Noviherbaspirillum saxi: one gene and its partner. The protein of the gene in region 1 interacts with the protein of each later gene in a pairwise test. Links are inferred from orthologs where the notes say so. Each region holds a gene or a part of one and is shown on either strand. Other genes may lie near its edges.

Region 1 (6,571 bases):
TTCTTCCGCCTGCTGGAAGCTTCCGTTATAGGCATGGGCAATGCCACCCGCAACATCGATCCGGCGCAGGTATTTCAGGATCATGTCCTGTGAGCGTCGTACATGCAGCAGCACCGGCAGGCCGAAATCCCGCGCTATCTTTAACTGTCCGCTGTAGAACCGTTCCTGCTTCTCGCGCAATTCACCGGTGCCGAGACCTGGAATAAAAAAGTCCAGTCCTATTTCACCAATCGCCACAAACCGCGGATCGGTCATTGCTTCGCTCACTGTTGTGCGCAACAGGTCCAAGTCGTTCTCTTCCGCGGCGGGCACGAAGATCGGATGGATGCCGAGTGCATAGCAGCAGTTGCCGGCCCCATGGGCGAGCGTTTTTACCGTCGCAAAATTGCTTGTTGCTACCGCCGGGATCACAATCATCGATACGCCCTGCTGTCCCGCCCGCACCGCGACGTCGACATGCTCGCCGGCGAATTCGCTTGCATCCAGATGGCAGTGCGTATCAATCCACATAGGGATGCAAACCGTCTTCCGACAAACGCAGCACACGATCGCAATGACGCGCCAGTTCGATATCGTGCGTCACGATGACGAAGGCGGTGCCGAGCGTACGCGAGAGTTCCAGCATCAGATCGAAAGTCTTGTGCGCGGTGACACGGTCAAGATTGCCGGTCGGCTCATCGGCCAGCACGCAGGAAGGTTGGGTTACCAGCGCGCGGGCGAGTGCCACGCGCTGACGCTCGCCGCCGGACAGTTCACCGGGCACATGGGACACGCGCTTTTCCAGGCCAACGCGCGTCAATACCTGCAGCGCCGCGTCGCGCGCTTCGGCCCTGCTCTTGCGACGGATCATCAGCGGCATGCCGACATTGTCGAGCGCAGAAAATTCCGGCAGCAGATGATGGAACTGATAAACGAAACCGAGGGAATTGTTGCGCAGGTCGCCGCGCGTTTTTTCGTTCAGGCCGGCAAAGTCCTTGCCAAGCAGGCTGACGCTTCCAGCCGATGGCGTGTCCAGCCCGCCGAGCAAATGCAGCAGCGTCGATTTGCCGGAACCCGATGCACCGACGATGGCCACCCGTTCACCGCGCGAGACGCTGAAGTCAATGCCGTTCAAGACGCTGACGGAGTATTTTCCCTGGGTAAAAGTTTTCGCGAGACCGCGACAAGACAAGACTGTTTGATCCATCCTCATTCCAGCGACGTGTTGGCAAATACCGCTGCAACGCGGCTTTCCGGCATGCAAAGCGTGTTGCCTGCATACATGGGCTTGTGCTTATTCATAGCGCAGCGCTTCGGCGGGTCGCACATTGGCGGCGCGCCAGCTCGGGTACAGCGTCGCCAGGAAGGCGAGAATTACCGCAACACCGCCTATCCTCCAGACATCCGGCCAGCGCAGATCGGAAGGCAGAGATGTAATCAGGTAGATTTCCTTGGACAGGAATTGCACGCCGAGCATGCGCTCGATAAAGGGGACGATGACATCGATATTCATCGACACCAGCACGCCTAGGCCGACTCCAATCGCGGTACCGAGCAATCCAACCAGCGCTCCCTGGATCATGAAGATCTTCAGAATCGAAGCCGGCGATGCGCCAAGCGTGCGCAGGATGGCGATATCGGCTTGCTTGTCGGTGACCGTCATGACCAGCGTCGATACGAGATTGAAAGCTGCCACCGCGATGATCAGGGTAAGGATGATGAACATCATCCGCTTTTCGGTCTGCACGGCGGCGAACCATGTGCGGTTTTGTTTCGACCAGTCCAGTATCAGCAGGTTGCCGTTCAGGATGCGGGACAGCGTCAGCGCCACCTCAGGCGCACGCTGCATGTCTTCCACGCGCAGGCGCAAGCCGGAAGGCGCCTCCAGCTTGAACATGCGCATTGCGTCGTCGATATGGATAAAGGCGAGGCCGGAATCGTATTCATGGTGTCCGGCTTCGAAGATGCCGCCGACCGTAAACTGCTTGAGGCGAGGCAGGACGCCGGCCGGCGTGATCTGGCCCTGCGGGGCGATCATCGTGACCTTGTCGCCGACCTCGACATGCAGTCCACGTGCGAGTTCGCGTCCGAGAACGATATTGAACTCTCCGGATTTCAGATTATTGAAACTGCCATCGCGCACCTGCGAGGCCACATCGGATACCTTGGGTTCTTCCTCCGGAAGGACACCGCGAATGATCACCCCGCGCACGGTATCGTCCCGCGTCATCATGGCCTGCGCCGCCACATAAGGCGCGGCGCCCTTGACTTCCTTGACCTGCATCGCCTCTTTCGCGGTGACGTGCCAGTCCGGCAAACTACCGGAGGCATCGTACACTTCGATATGGGACAGCACCGACAGCATCCGGTCGCGCACTTCCTTCTGGAATCCGTTCATCACGGACAGCACGACGATCAGGGCGGCGACACCGAGGGCAATCCCCGCCATCGAAATCAATGATATGAATGAAATAAAACTGTTACGGCCGCTGCGCCGACCGGCGCGCGTATATCGCATGCCGACCAACCATTCGAACGGTAGTTTGTTAACAATACTCAAAAGAAAACTCCATGGAATAAGTCGCCGGATCGTCTGAGCGACGGATGAAGCGCCAATTTGTTCTGCTTAACCTTGCATAGAAGTTTGGCAACATCCGGCGAAGCCGAAGTTTGCCATATATTTGCCCTACAATCACACGATGAGTCATCTTGATATCCTGATCCCTTTCGGTCTGCCGCCGGAAGAGCTTGCTCCGGACCTGTTCCGCGAGTTGAATGCCCCGGCCCTTGCCACGCTCACCGCACGTGCAAAATCCGAAGACGTGGCCGCCCGGCGCGAAAACTTCGCCGACTTTTACCGTACCCTGCCCCACGAAACCTGGCTGGCGCGCCGCTTTGGCCTTGACGGTCGACTGCAGGACAGCGGCAGCCCGCCGGTCAGCACCGAACTCATGCGGGCGCTTGGTCAGTCAGTCGACGAAGGCCTGTGGTTCATCGTGGAGCCGGTACATATTCATTTTGCGCGCGACCATCTCGTATTGACCAATCCGCGCCAGCTTATGCTAACGGAACCGGAGGCGCGCGTACTGTTTGAAATCGCAAAACCTCTATTTAGCGATGCCGGCCATGATTTGCGTTTTGGCAATGCTCGCTACTGGTTCCTGCGCGCCGACGCCTGGGATGGCCTGCAAACTTCGTCGCCGGATGCCGTAAGCGGTCACAACATCGATATCTGGATGCCAAAGGGCGCCGGCGAACGCGACTGGCGCAAGGTGCAGAATGAGGTGCAGATGCATTGGCACGATCATCCTCTGAATGCGCAAAGAGAGGAGCGACGGCTCAAGCCGGTCAATTCTCTCTGGCTCTGGGGTGCTGCCGCAGCAGACATGAAACGAAGTGCGCCGCCGTATGACTTTGCCTGTAACCTGAACGACTGGATGCCGGCACTTATGCCCGACAACGCCGGAACGAGGACGGCCGCCTCTGCCGGCGCACTGCTGGACAGGCTGCCCGAGCGCGGACTGATACTCCTCGACGACTTGCAGGAGGCTGCCCTTTCAAGCGATTGGGCCGGCTGGATCAACGGCGTGCGTCGCATCGAAACCGACTGGTGCGCGCCATTGTTGGCCGCTCTCAAATCGGGGTCGCTGGCGTCACTGAGCCTGGTGATTACCAACGACATCCGCCTTTCCCGATTCACCACTACCCGAACATCCTTGCGGAAATTCTGGGTCAAGCCTTCACTCGCAACACTATGTCAATGACCCGCATCGCCACGCGGAGCTATTCGTTCCGCACCGCCGAAATGCTGCGCCAGCAAGGCGTCCACCCCGTGCTTGCACGCTTGTACGCTGCCCGTGGCCTGGCTGACGTCCGGGAACTGTCAAGCGACCTGACCTCGCTGATCAATCCGTCCGGCCTGCTTCATGTGGACGCTGCCGCAAGTTACCTCGCCGACGCGATTGCCGATGGAAAAAAACTCGTTATCGTCGCCGACTACGACTGCGACGGCGCAACCGCATGCGCGGTCGGCCTGCGTGGCCTGCGTTCGCTCGGCGCGCAGGTCGATTTCATCGTGCCGAACCGCTTCGAATACGGCTACGGCCTGACACCGGAAATTGTCGAACTGACGGTAAGGGAAAAAGCGCCGGATATCATCGTCACGGTGGACAACGGCATTGCCAGTATCGATGGCGTGGCGGAGGCCAAGCGCCGCGGCATCGACGTTGTCGTCACCGATCACCACTTGCCCGGCGACACCCTGCCCGACGCACGCGTGATCGTGAATCCCAACCAGCCCGCCTGCGGATTTCCGAGCAAGAACCTGGCCGGGGTGGGAGTCATGTTTTACGTCCTGCTCGCCTTGCGCGCGGAAATGCGCAAGCGCGGCAGATTCGATGCGCAGAATCAGCCCAAGCTCGATGCACTGCTCGACCTGGTTGCGCTGGGCACGGTGGCCGATGTGGTCAAACTCGACGGCAACAACCGCATCCTGGTGGCACAGGGACTCAAGCGCATGCGCTCGGGTCGCATGCAAGCCGGCGTGGCTGCGCTGTTCCGGGCTGCGGGACGCGAAGCGCGGAGTGCAACGCCGTTCGATCTCGGCTTTGCGCTCGGTCCGCGCCTGAATGCCGCAGGACGTCTCGCAGACATGTCGCTCGGTATCGAATGCCTGACCACGGACGATGAGGGCCGTGCCTGGGCGATTGCCCAACAGCTCGACGCGATCAATCGGGAGCGGCGAGAAATCGAATCGGATATGCAGGATACCGCCTTGACCTTGCTCGATTCGTTCGAACCGCGCACACGCACGACCATCAGCGTATTCGACGACTCCTGGCATCAGGGCGTCATCGGGATTGTCGCGTCCCGGCTCAAGGACAAGTTCTATCGGCCGACCATCACCTTCGCCCCTGGTGGAGAAGGCTTGATCAAGGGGTCGGGCCGCTCGATTGCCGGCTTCCATCTGCGCGACGCGCTTGATCTTGTTTCCAAGCATGCACCGTCGGTGATACAGAAGTTTGGCGGGCATGCAATGGCGGCGGGATTGACGATTCGGGCCGAGGCGTTCGACGCCTTTGCCGACGCCTTTGAAGCGGTCGGCCGCGAGTGGCTGACAGACAGCCAGCTGGAACGCATCGTCGAAACCGACGGACCGCTGGAAGAAGCGTATTTCACGCCGAATTTCATTGAACTGCTCGCCGGCCAGGTATGGGGCCAGGGATTCGCGCCGCCGGTGTTCTGCGACGAATTCCGTGTACTCAACCAACGCGTCCTGAAGGAAAAGCATTTGAAACTGAGCCTGGAAAAGTCGGGGCGCCGCTACGACGCCATCTGGTTCGGCCACATCGAGGAATTGCCGGAACGCGCCGTGGTGGCCTATCGGCTCGATGCCAACGAATTCAACGGCGCGGTGCGGGTGCAATTGCTGGTTGAACATGCGCAGCCGGCCTGACACCGCTTGATCGCTTGCCTTTTCGGCAACAGCCGACGGCAGGCCATTCGAGCTACTCCTTATGCTCCTGTTTTCGCTGCGATCTCAGGCCACCAATGCGCCTGAGCGACAGGCTGCTCGGGTATAATCTAAGGTTTGATTGCAAAGAAAATATCATGGAAGCCGAACGCCTCAATTCCCTCTCCTCGCTGCTTGCGGACCTGACAAACCGCGCAGCCGAACTTCGGAGGTATCTTTGACGTCGATGTAAAGTCAGAGAAACTCGAACAAGTCAACGCCGAACTGGAAGACCCGAACGTCTGGAACGACCCCAAGCGTGCCCAGGATCTCGGCAAGGAAAAGAAATCGCTGGAAGCGATCGTCCTCACACTCACCAAGATCGATGCCGACCTGGCCGATGCGCGCGACCTGTTCGATATGGCACGCGAAGAGCAGGACGAAGATACGCTGATGGCGATCGAACACGATGCCGATGAACTCAGGAAACTGGTTGAAGGCATGGAATTCCGCCGGATGTTTTCCAATCCGATGGACCCCAACAACTGCTTTATCGATATCCAGGCCGGCGCAGGCGGCACCGAAGCGCAGGACTGGGCGTCGATGCTGTTGCGCCAGTATTTGCGTTACTGCGAACGCAAGGGTTTCAAGACTGAAATTCTGGAAGAATCCGAAGGTGAAGTCGCCGGCATCAAGACCGCGACCATCAAGGTCGAAGGCGAGTATGCCTATGGTTTCCTGCGTTCCGAAAGCGGCGTGCACCGCCTGGTTCGCAAGTCGCCGTTCGACTCCGCCAATGGCCGACACACTTCCTTTTCCAGCGTATTCGTCTACCCCGAAGTCGACGAATCCATCGAAATCGACGTCAATCCGGCCGACGTGCGCGTGGATACCTTCCGCGCATCTGGTGCCGGCGGACAGCACATCAACAAGACCGACTCGGCGGTGCGTCTGACGCACGGACCTTCCGGCATCGTCGTGCAGTGCCAGAACGACCGCAGCCAGCACCGCAACCGTGCCGAAGCCTGGGCCATGCTGAAGTCGCGGCTGTATGAACTGGAATTGCGCAAGCGCATGAGCGAGCAGCAGAAAATGGAAGACTCCAAAACCGATATCGGCTGGGGCCATCAGATCCGTTCC
Region 2 (6,756 bases), 1.1 Mb from region 1 along the record:
GCTGGTGTAGGAGTTGACACCGGACACAGGCTATTGGCTGCGTTCGGGCTGCCCGACAATATCTTCAACACCGATTTTCACGCGCTTGCCTCCGTCGCATCCGAACGGGTCGCGCGCGCACTGCTGCTGCCGCTTTCCGATGCCACGCGCGCCCGGATCGACAAGACGCTGGCATGGGCGGCATGCCCCGGCAACCGGATCGTCACACTGGCGGATGACGACTATCCGCGCCATCTTCTCAACATCCCCGACCCGCCGCTGCTGCTCTATATAAAAGGGCGGCACGAATTGCTCGCCGCGACTTCCATCGCTGTCGTCGGCAGCCGCAACGCGACCAGGCAAGGCATCCTGAATGCGGAAAAATTTTCCGAAGCCCTCAGCCAGGCCGGACTGACGGTGGTATCGGGTCTGGCGCTCGGCATCGACACGGCGGCGCATTGCGGCGGGCTGCGCGGAACCGGGTCTACCGTTGCGGTCATCGGTACCGGAGCGGATTCGGTTTACCCGGCCAGGAATCATGAACTGGCGCACCGGATCGCCGACTCGGGCTGCATCGTCAGCGAGTATCCGCTTGGCGCTGGCCCGGCGGCGTCGCACTTCCCCCGCCGCAACCGCATCATTTCCGGATTGTCGCGTGGCGTGCTGGTGATCGAAGCAGCCGCGCAATCGGGCTCGCTCATCACCGCGCGCATGGCAGCCGAACAGGGCCGCGATGTATTCGCGATTCCGGGATCGATTCATTCGCCCTTGTCCAAGGGTTGCCATCTGCTGATCCGGCAAGGCGCAAAGCTGGTCGATTCGGCCCAGCATATTCTGGAAGAGCTTGGCGAGCTTTCAACCCGACTGACGCCTGCGCCCCGGCAGGAAACCAGCGAAGATGGCAGCGGCTGCGCACTACTTTCCGCGTTGGGGTATGATCCGGTCCACATCGACGCGCTTGCAGAGCGTTGCAAGATCGGCATTGCCGACTTGAGTGCACAATTGCTGGCCTATGAATTGGATGGCCGCGTGGAAACACTTCCAGGTGGCATGATCCGTCGATTGGCAACATCCTGATACCAAAAACCTGCTGTCGGCATTTTCTGTTTTAAGATATGCTGTACCTGTAAGACTGCAATATTTTTTGTACTGTCGCAGGCATGGCACCTCTTTTCTTGGCTTCAGGTGTCTTCATGCAAGAAAAGATGCACTCGAGAGTGTCATTTATTCGCAACCTGGTTACTGTCCGGAAAATTGGACCTTAGCCTTAACGGTACAGTGAAATCATGTTCGACGTTCTCGTTTACCTCTACGAAACTTATTACCGCCCCGACGCCTGCCCGGACTCGGAAGCCCTGACCAAGAAATTGTCGGCTGTCGGCTTCGAGGAAGAAGAGATTTCCAAGGCACTGGGCTGGCTTACCGACCTCGCTGAAGCAACCAGCGAATTTTCAGATCGCTACCCGCAACAAACCGCCTTTTCCTTTGGCATACGTATCTATGCACAACAGGAAATGGATGTGCTCGGCACCGAAACCATAGGCTTTTTGCAATTTCTGGAATCGGCCAAGGTCATCGACTCGATTCAGCGCGAAATCATCATTGAACGTGCACTGGCAGCAAGTGATGATTCGCAGGTGTCGCTCGACAAGATCAAGGTAATCGTGCTCATGGTTCTCTGGAGCCAAGGCAAGGAACCGGATGGCTTGATCTTTGATGAATTGTTTTCCGACGACGAAGACGCAGAACCGCGCCTCTTGCACTAGCCGCGTCAGGCCCTTATCTATACCACCTGCCCGCTGTTGCCGGGATGCCTTACCGGGACACAGCGGGCACTCGCATTTGTCCTCGCTTGCGGTTTCTCCCGCAACGCGCTTATCATTGGCCGCTAATTCACCCGATAAGTTGCTATATTAGTAGGGATTGCACTCAAGCAAGTCCTACCGGCTGCCTTCCACGCGTTACCGCGCCTGCTCTATAAAGAGAACACGCTTATGACCAAGACCCTCATCATCGCAGAGAAGCCCTCTGTCGCGAACGATATCGCGAAGGCGCTCGGCGGCTTTACAAAGCACGATGAGTACTTCGAATCCGACGAATACGTGCTGTCGTCCGCGGTCGGCCATCTGGTCGAAATCGCGGTACCCGAAGAATACGACGTCAAACGCGGCAAATGGACCTTTACCCATTTGCCGATGATCCCGCCGCATTTCGCCCTCAATCCGATTCCGAAGACCGAATCGCGCCTCAAGGTGCTCACCAAGCTGCTCAAGCGCAAGGACGTCGGCGCCCTCATCAATGCCTGCGACGCGGGCCGCGAAGGGGAGCTGATTTTCCGCCTGATCGTCCAGTACGCAAAAGCCAAGCAGCCGCTCAAGCGCCTGTGGCTGCAATCGATGACGCAGGGTGCCATCCGCGACGGCTTCGCCCGTCTGCGCGAAGATCGCGAAATGCTGCCATTGGCCGATGCCGCGCGCTGCCGCAGCGAAGCCGACTGGCTGATCGGCATCAACGGCACGCGCGCCATGACGGCCTTCAATTCCAAGGAAGGCGGTTTCTACCTGACCACCGTCGGGCGCGTGCAGACGCCGACCTTGTCGATCGTGGTCGAGCGGGAAGAAAAGATCAAGAAATTCGTGCCGCGCGACTATTGGGAAGTGCGCGCCGAATTCATCTGCGCGGCCGGCATCTATGAAGGCCGCTGGCTGGACACGAAATTCAAGAAGGATGAAACCGATCCCGAAAAACGCGCCGAACGATTGTGGAGCAAGGCTGCCGCCGAATCGATCGTAGCCGCATGCCGCAGCAAGCAGGGTACGGTGACCGAGGAATCGAAGCCGGCAACCCAGATTGCGCCGGCACTGTTCGACTTGACCAGCCTGCAGCGCGAAGCCAATGCCCGCTTCGGCTTCTCGGCAAAGAACACGCTCGGCCTGGCGCAGGCGCTGTATGAAAAGCACAAGGTGCTGACCTATCCGCGTACCGATTCGCGCCACCTGCCGGAGGATTACCTCAGCACCGTCAAGCAGACGCTGGAAACGGTATCGGAAAATCATAACTACCAGCAGTTTGCGTCGCAGATCCTGAACAAGAGCTGGGTCAAGCCGAACAAGCGCATCTTTGACAACAGCAAGATCAGCGACCACTTCGCGATCATCCCGACCACGCAGGCACCAAGGAACCTGTCGGAGCCGGAACAGAAACTGTACGACCTGGTTACGCGCCGCTTCATGGCGGTGTTTTTCCCGGCGGCCGAATTCCAGGTCACGACGCGCTATACCGAAGTTTCGGGCCACCAGTTCAAGACTGAAGGCAAGGTCATGACCAACCCCGGTTGGCTGGCGATCTATGGCAAGGAAGCGGCGAACGACGACGACAAGGAAAATGCCGGCACGCTGGTTCCGGTCGCCAAGGATGAAAAGGTCAAGACCGAGAAAGTCGTCGCCAACGGCCTGGTGACGAAACCGCCTGCGCGGTATTCGGAAGCGACGCTGCTGTCGGCAATGGAAGGCGCCGGCAAGCTGCTCGATGATGAAGACCTGCGCGAAGCGATGGCCGGCAAGGGACTCGGGACGCCGGCGACGCGGGCGGCGATCATCGAAGGCTTGCTCAATGAAAAATACCTGCTGCGCGAAGGCCGGGAAATCATTCCCACCGCAAAGGCATTCCAGCTGATGACACTGCTGCGCGGACTCGGCGTCAATGAGCTGACCGCGCCGGAACTGACCGGCGGCTGGGAGTACAAGCTGTCGCAGATGGAGCGCGGCAAGATCAGCCGTGAAGAGTTCATGCGCGAGATCGCGCAGATGACGCAAGTGATCGTCAAGCGGGCGAAGGAATACAACAACGACACTATCCCCGGCGACTATGCGACCTTGAAGACACCCTGCCCGAATTGCGGCGGCGTGGTGAAGGAAAATTATCGCCGCTTCGCCTGCACCAAGTGCGAATTCTCGATGAGCAAGATCCCGGGCAGCCGGCAATTTGAAATCGCGGAAGTCGAGGAATTGCTCGAAAAGCGCGAGATCGGTCCGCTGCAAGGATTCCGTTCCAAGATGGGCCGTCCGTTCGCCGCGATCCTGAAGATCGCGCGGGATGAAGACATCAACAACTTCAAGCTGGAATTCGATTTCGGACAAAACCAGGATGAAGGCGAAGATGGCGAAGGCGTCGATTTTTCGGAACAGACGCCGCTCGGTCCATGCCCGAAATGCGCCAGCGGCGTGTACGAAATGGGACTGGCTTACGTCTGCGAAAAGACGGTCGCCAAACCGAAAGAGTGCGACTTCCGCAGCGGACGCATCATCCTGCAGCAGGAAATCCTGCCCGAGCAGATGGCCAAGCTGCTCAATGACGGCAAGACCGATCTTTTGCCCGGCTTTATTTCGCAGCGCACGCGCCGGCCGTTCAAGGCCTTCCTGGTAAAGGACAAGAACGGCAAGGTCGGCTTCGAGTTCGAAGAGCGCAAGGCCAAGGCACCGGCCAAGGGCAAGGCGGCGGAGAAGGAAGATGCCGAAGAAGCGCCAAAGAAAGCGGTGGCGACCAAGACGGCTGCAACGAAAACGGCCGCAGCCAAGACCGGAGCGAAGAAAGCCGTCGCCAAAAAGGCCGCTACAAAGAAAGCGGCATAACGGCGTAGATCAGACACATCGCGCAGTACGCACGCAGTAGGCAAATCCAGGCGGCTTTCGATTTTCGAAAGCCGCTTTTTTTCATGCTGCGAATAGCGTGAATATCATTCGTTGATGTCGTGCTATGGACTGGGATTGGTATCAATAACGACCATGTTCATGCGTGTCATAACGCGGCAACTCGTCATGGAAGTCGGCCCATGGCGGGATGTCCACCGTATAGATATGCGCTACCGGTGTTGCTTCGATCTGCGTATCGATAGATCCCATGCGTAGCCTAAGTATGTCCGGCGCGTCGTCGCGACGCGAATACAACGGTGCGCCGCAGCGCCGGCAAAATGCGCGCTTCTTTCCCGGCGACGATTCGTACTCCGCAATCAAATCTTCACCTGCCGTCCAGCGAAACAGATGACGATCTATCGGCGCAGCGACCACACCACTGGAGCCTTGCGCCCTCCGGCAGTCACTGCAATGGCACACCGTCATGGTGCCGAGATGGCCGGTGTATTCATAATGCACTCCGCCGCACATGCAGCTTCCATGGATCATGTTCATTCTCCTTTCGCAATCGCATTGTTGCGCCGCACCGTACAGCGGCGGCATGGGCTTATGTTTCCTGAAAATGCCAGGTCGGAACTAGCACCGTAACGCAACGGTCGAACTTTTGCAAAACGCATAACGCGTTTTTTTCCGGCTTGCCGGAAACGTGAATACCAATGTTCCGGAGGGTATGATGATTCAACGTACTTTGATCTCGATAGTGAGCGCGCTTACTCTTGTATCCGCATTGTCAGCTTGTGGAACGCCAACCCGGCAACAAGTCGGCGTAGGTACCGGTGCGGTACTTGGCGGTGTCGCCGGCAATGCAGTTACGGGCGGCAGCACGCTTGGCACGATCGGCGGCGCTGCAGTCGGCGGCCTGGTCGGCAACGAAGTATCGAAGAAGTAAATTTGCCCTGGCGCGGACCTTCATCCGCGCTATCTCTTTCCAGCCACGAACTCTTGACCTTTCTTGGTGACCGGAATCAGCTGGATTTTTGCCGCAAGTGCGCGGCACTCCCCCTTTGCGTCTTCCCTCCCGTGTGTAACCAAATGCTTCCGCCGGAACTTTCGAGTGTTGATAGATTCTACACAGTCGCAGCGTGCCATTTTGGCATGAGCAAGTTTGCCAGTTGACGCTGGTAACTGCTCGATTCTTAAGGAGAATTCTTATGATGAAATGGACTATCCCTCTGGTATGCGCATTGGTATTGAGCGCATGCGGCACCTCGGGCACCGGCATGAGGTCCAGCACTGGCAGTTCCGGAGGTTCCGGCAGCTACGGCACCAGTGGCACCAGCGGCGCTTCCACTACCAGCCCAAGCAGCCCTTCCTCGTCTGGAATGCCTTCCTCGTCAGGCACACCTTCCTCCGGCGGTTCGAGCAGCAGCATGCCCGCTCCAAGTTCGGCTGAAGGCGCCAGCACGACGACCACTCCCGGCACTTCCGGTGCAGGTACCACGGGTACCACCGGCGTAGGCGCAGGTACTGGCGCCAGCGGCGGCACAGGCGCGAAGTAATCGATCCGACAGCGGTGTGCCGGTTCATCCGGGATCTACGCGCGAAGGTTGGCCGACTGGCTTCTTTCGATGCACCGCACACTGCTGCATCCCGACGTTTCACATGGCACAGCCATCCTTTAGGGCAGACTCAATCTAGCCTGCAATCATTCCCTGCAAAAGCGCTTGCTTGCCGTGACTGCTGCTTTCGAGTTCAAGCAGAAAGCTTTTGCGTTCCACCCCGCCTGCATAACCGGACAAGGCGCCGGACACCCCCAACACTCTGTGACAAGGTACGATGATCGATACGGGATTGCGTCCGATTGCGGTGCCTGCCGCCCGTATCGCCTTCGGGTTGGCAATGCGCTGGGCGATTGCCTGATAGGTTGAGGTGCTGCCATAGGGCAGCGACATCAGCGCATTCCATACTGCCCCCTGGAATGGCGTGCCCGCCATATCGAGCGGCACATCAAACACGCGTCGTCGTCCCGCAAAATACTCATCCAACTGCGCCATCGTACGCATCAGATGCGGATGCGTAGCGTCGCGTCGCCAGTCACGTGTTCCCTTGAAGTATCTATGCTCTTCAAAGTACAAGCCGGAAAGGC

Evidence for each region.
Region 2: the proteins of recJ (region 1) and D3871_RS02095 interact in binary tests that used the Escherichia coli proteins (3 or more experiments, as listed by UniProt). The link is inferred for Noviherbaspirillum saxi from one-to-one orthologs.

The regions. Positions count from the first base shown.
Region 1 is NZ_QYUO01000001.1:1,473,123-1,479,693, reverse strand. What follows is about bases 3,088-6,086. They hold recJ (single-stranded-DNA-specific exonuclease RecJ), read left to right. Parts: upstream 3,088-3,739; coding sequence 3,740-5,434; downstream 5,435-6,086. Other genes in these bases: D3871_RS06940 (hypothetical protein), read left to right, coding at 3,088-3,743. Also shown: D3871_RS06955 (TatD family hydrolase), read right to left, coding at 1-510; lipoprotein-releasing ABC transporter ATP-binding protein LolD, read right to left, coding at 500-1,186; D3871_RS06945 (lipoprotein-releasing ABC transporter permease subunit), read right to left, coding at 1,274-2,539; more of D3871_RS06940, read left to right, coding at 2,679-3,087. UniProt on the Escherichia coli protein: Single-stranded-DNA-specific exonuclease.
Region 2 is NZ_QYUO01000001.1:418,445-425,200, reverse strand. Bases 1,627-4,810 are described here. They hold D3871_RS02095 (DNA topoisomerase III), read left to right. Parts: upstream 1,627-1,973; coding sequence 1,974-4,610; downstream 4,611-4,810. Other genes in these bases: D3871_RS02090 (GFA family protein), read right to left, coding at 4,752-4,810; D3871_RS02100 (Smg family protein), read left to right, coding at 1,627-1,745. Also shown: DNA-processing protein DprA, read left to right, coding at 1-1,056; more of D3871_RS02100, read left to right, coding at 1,266-1,626; more of D3871_RS02090, read right to left, coding at 4,811-5,159; D3871_RS02085 (glycine zipper 2TM domain-containing protein), read left to right, coding at 5,341-5,559; D3871_RS02080 (hypothetical protein), read right to left, coding at 5,929-6,111; D3871_RS02075 (methylated-DNA--[protein]-cysteine S-methyltransferase), read right to left, coding at 6,305-6,756.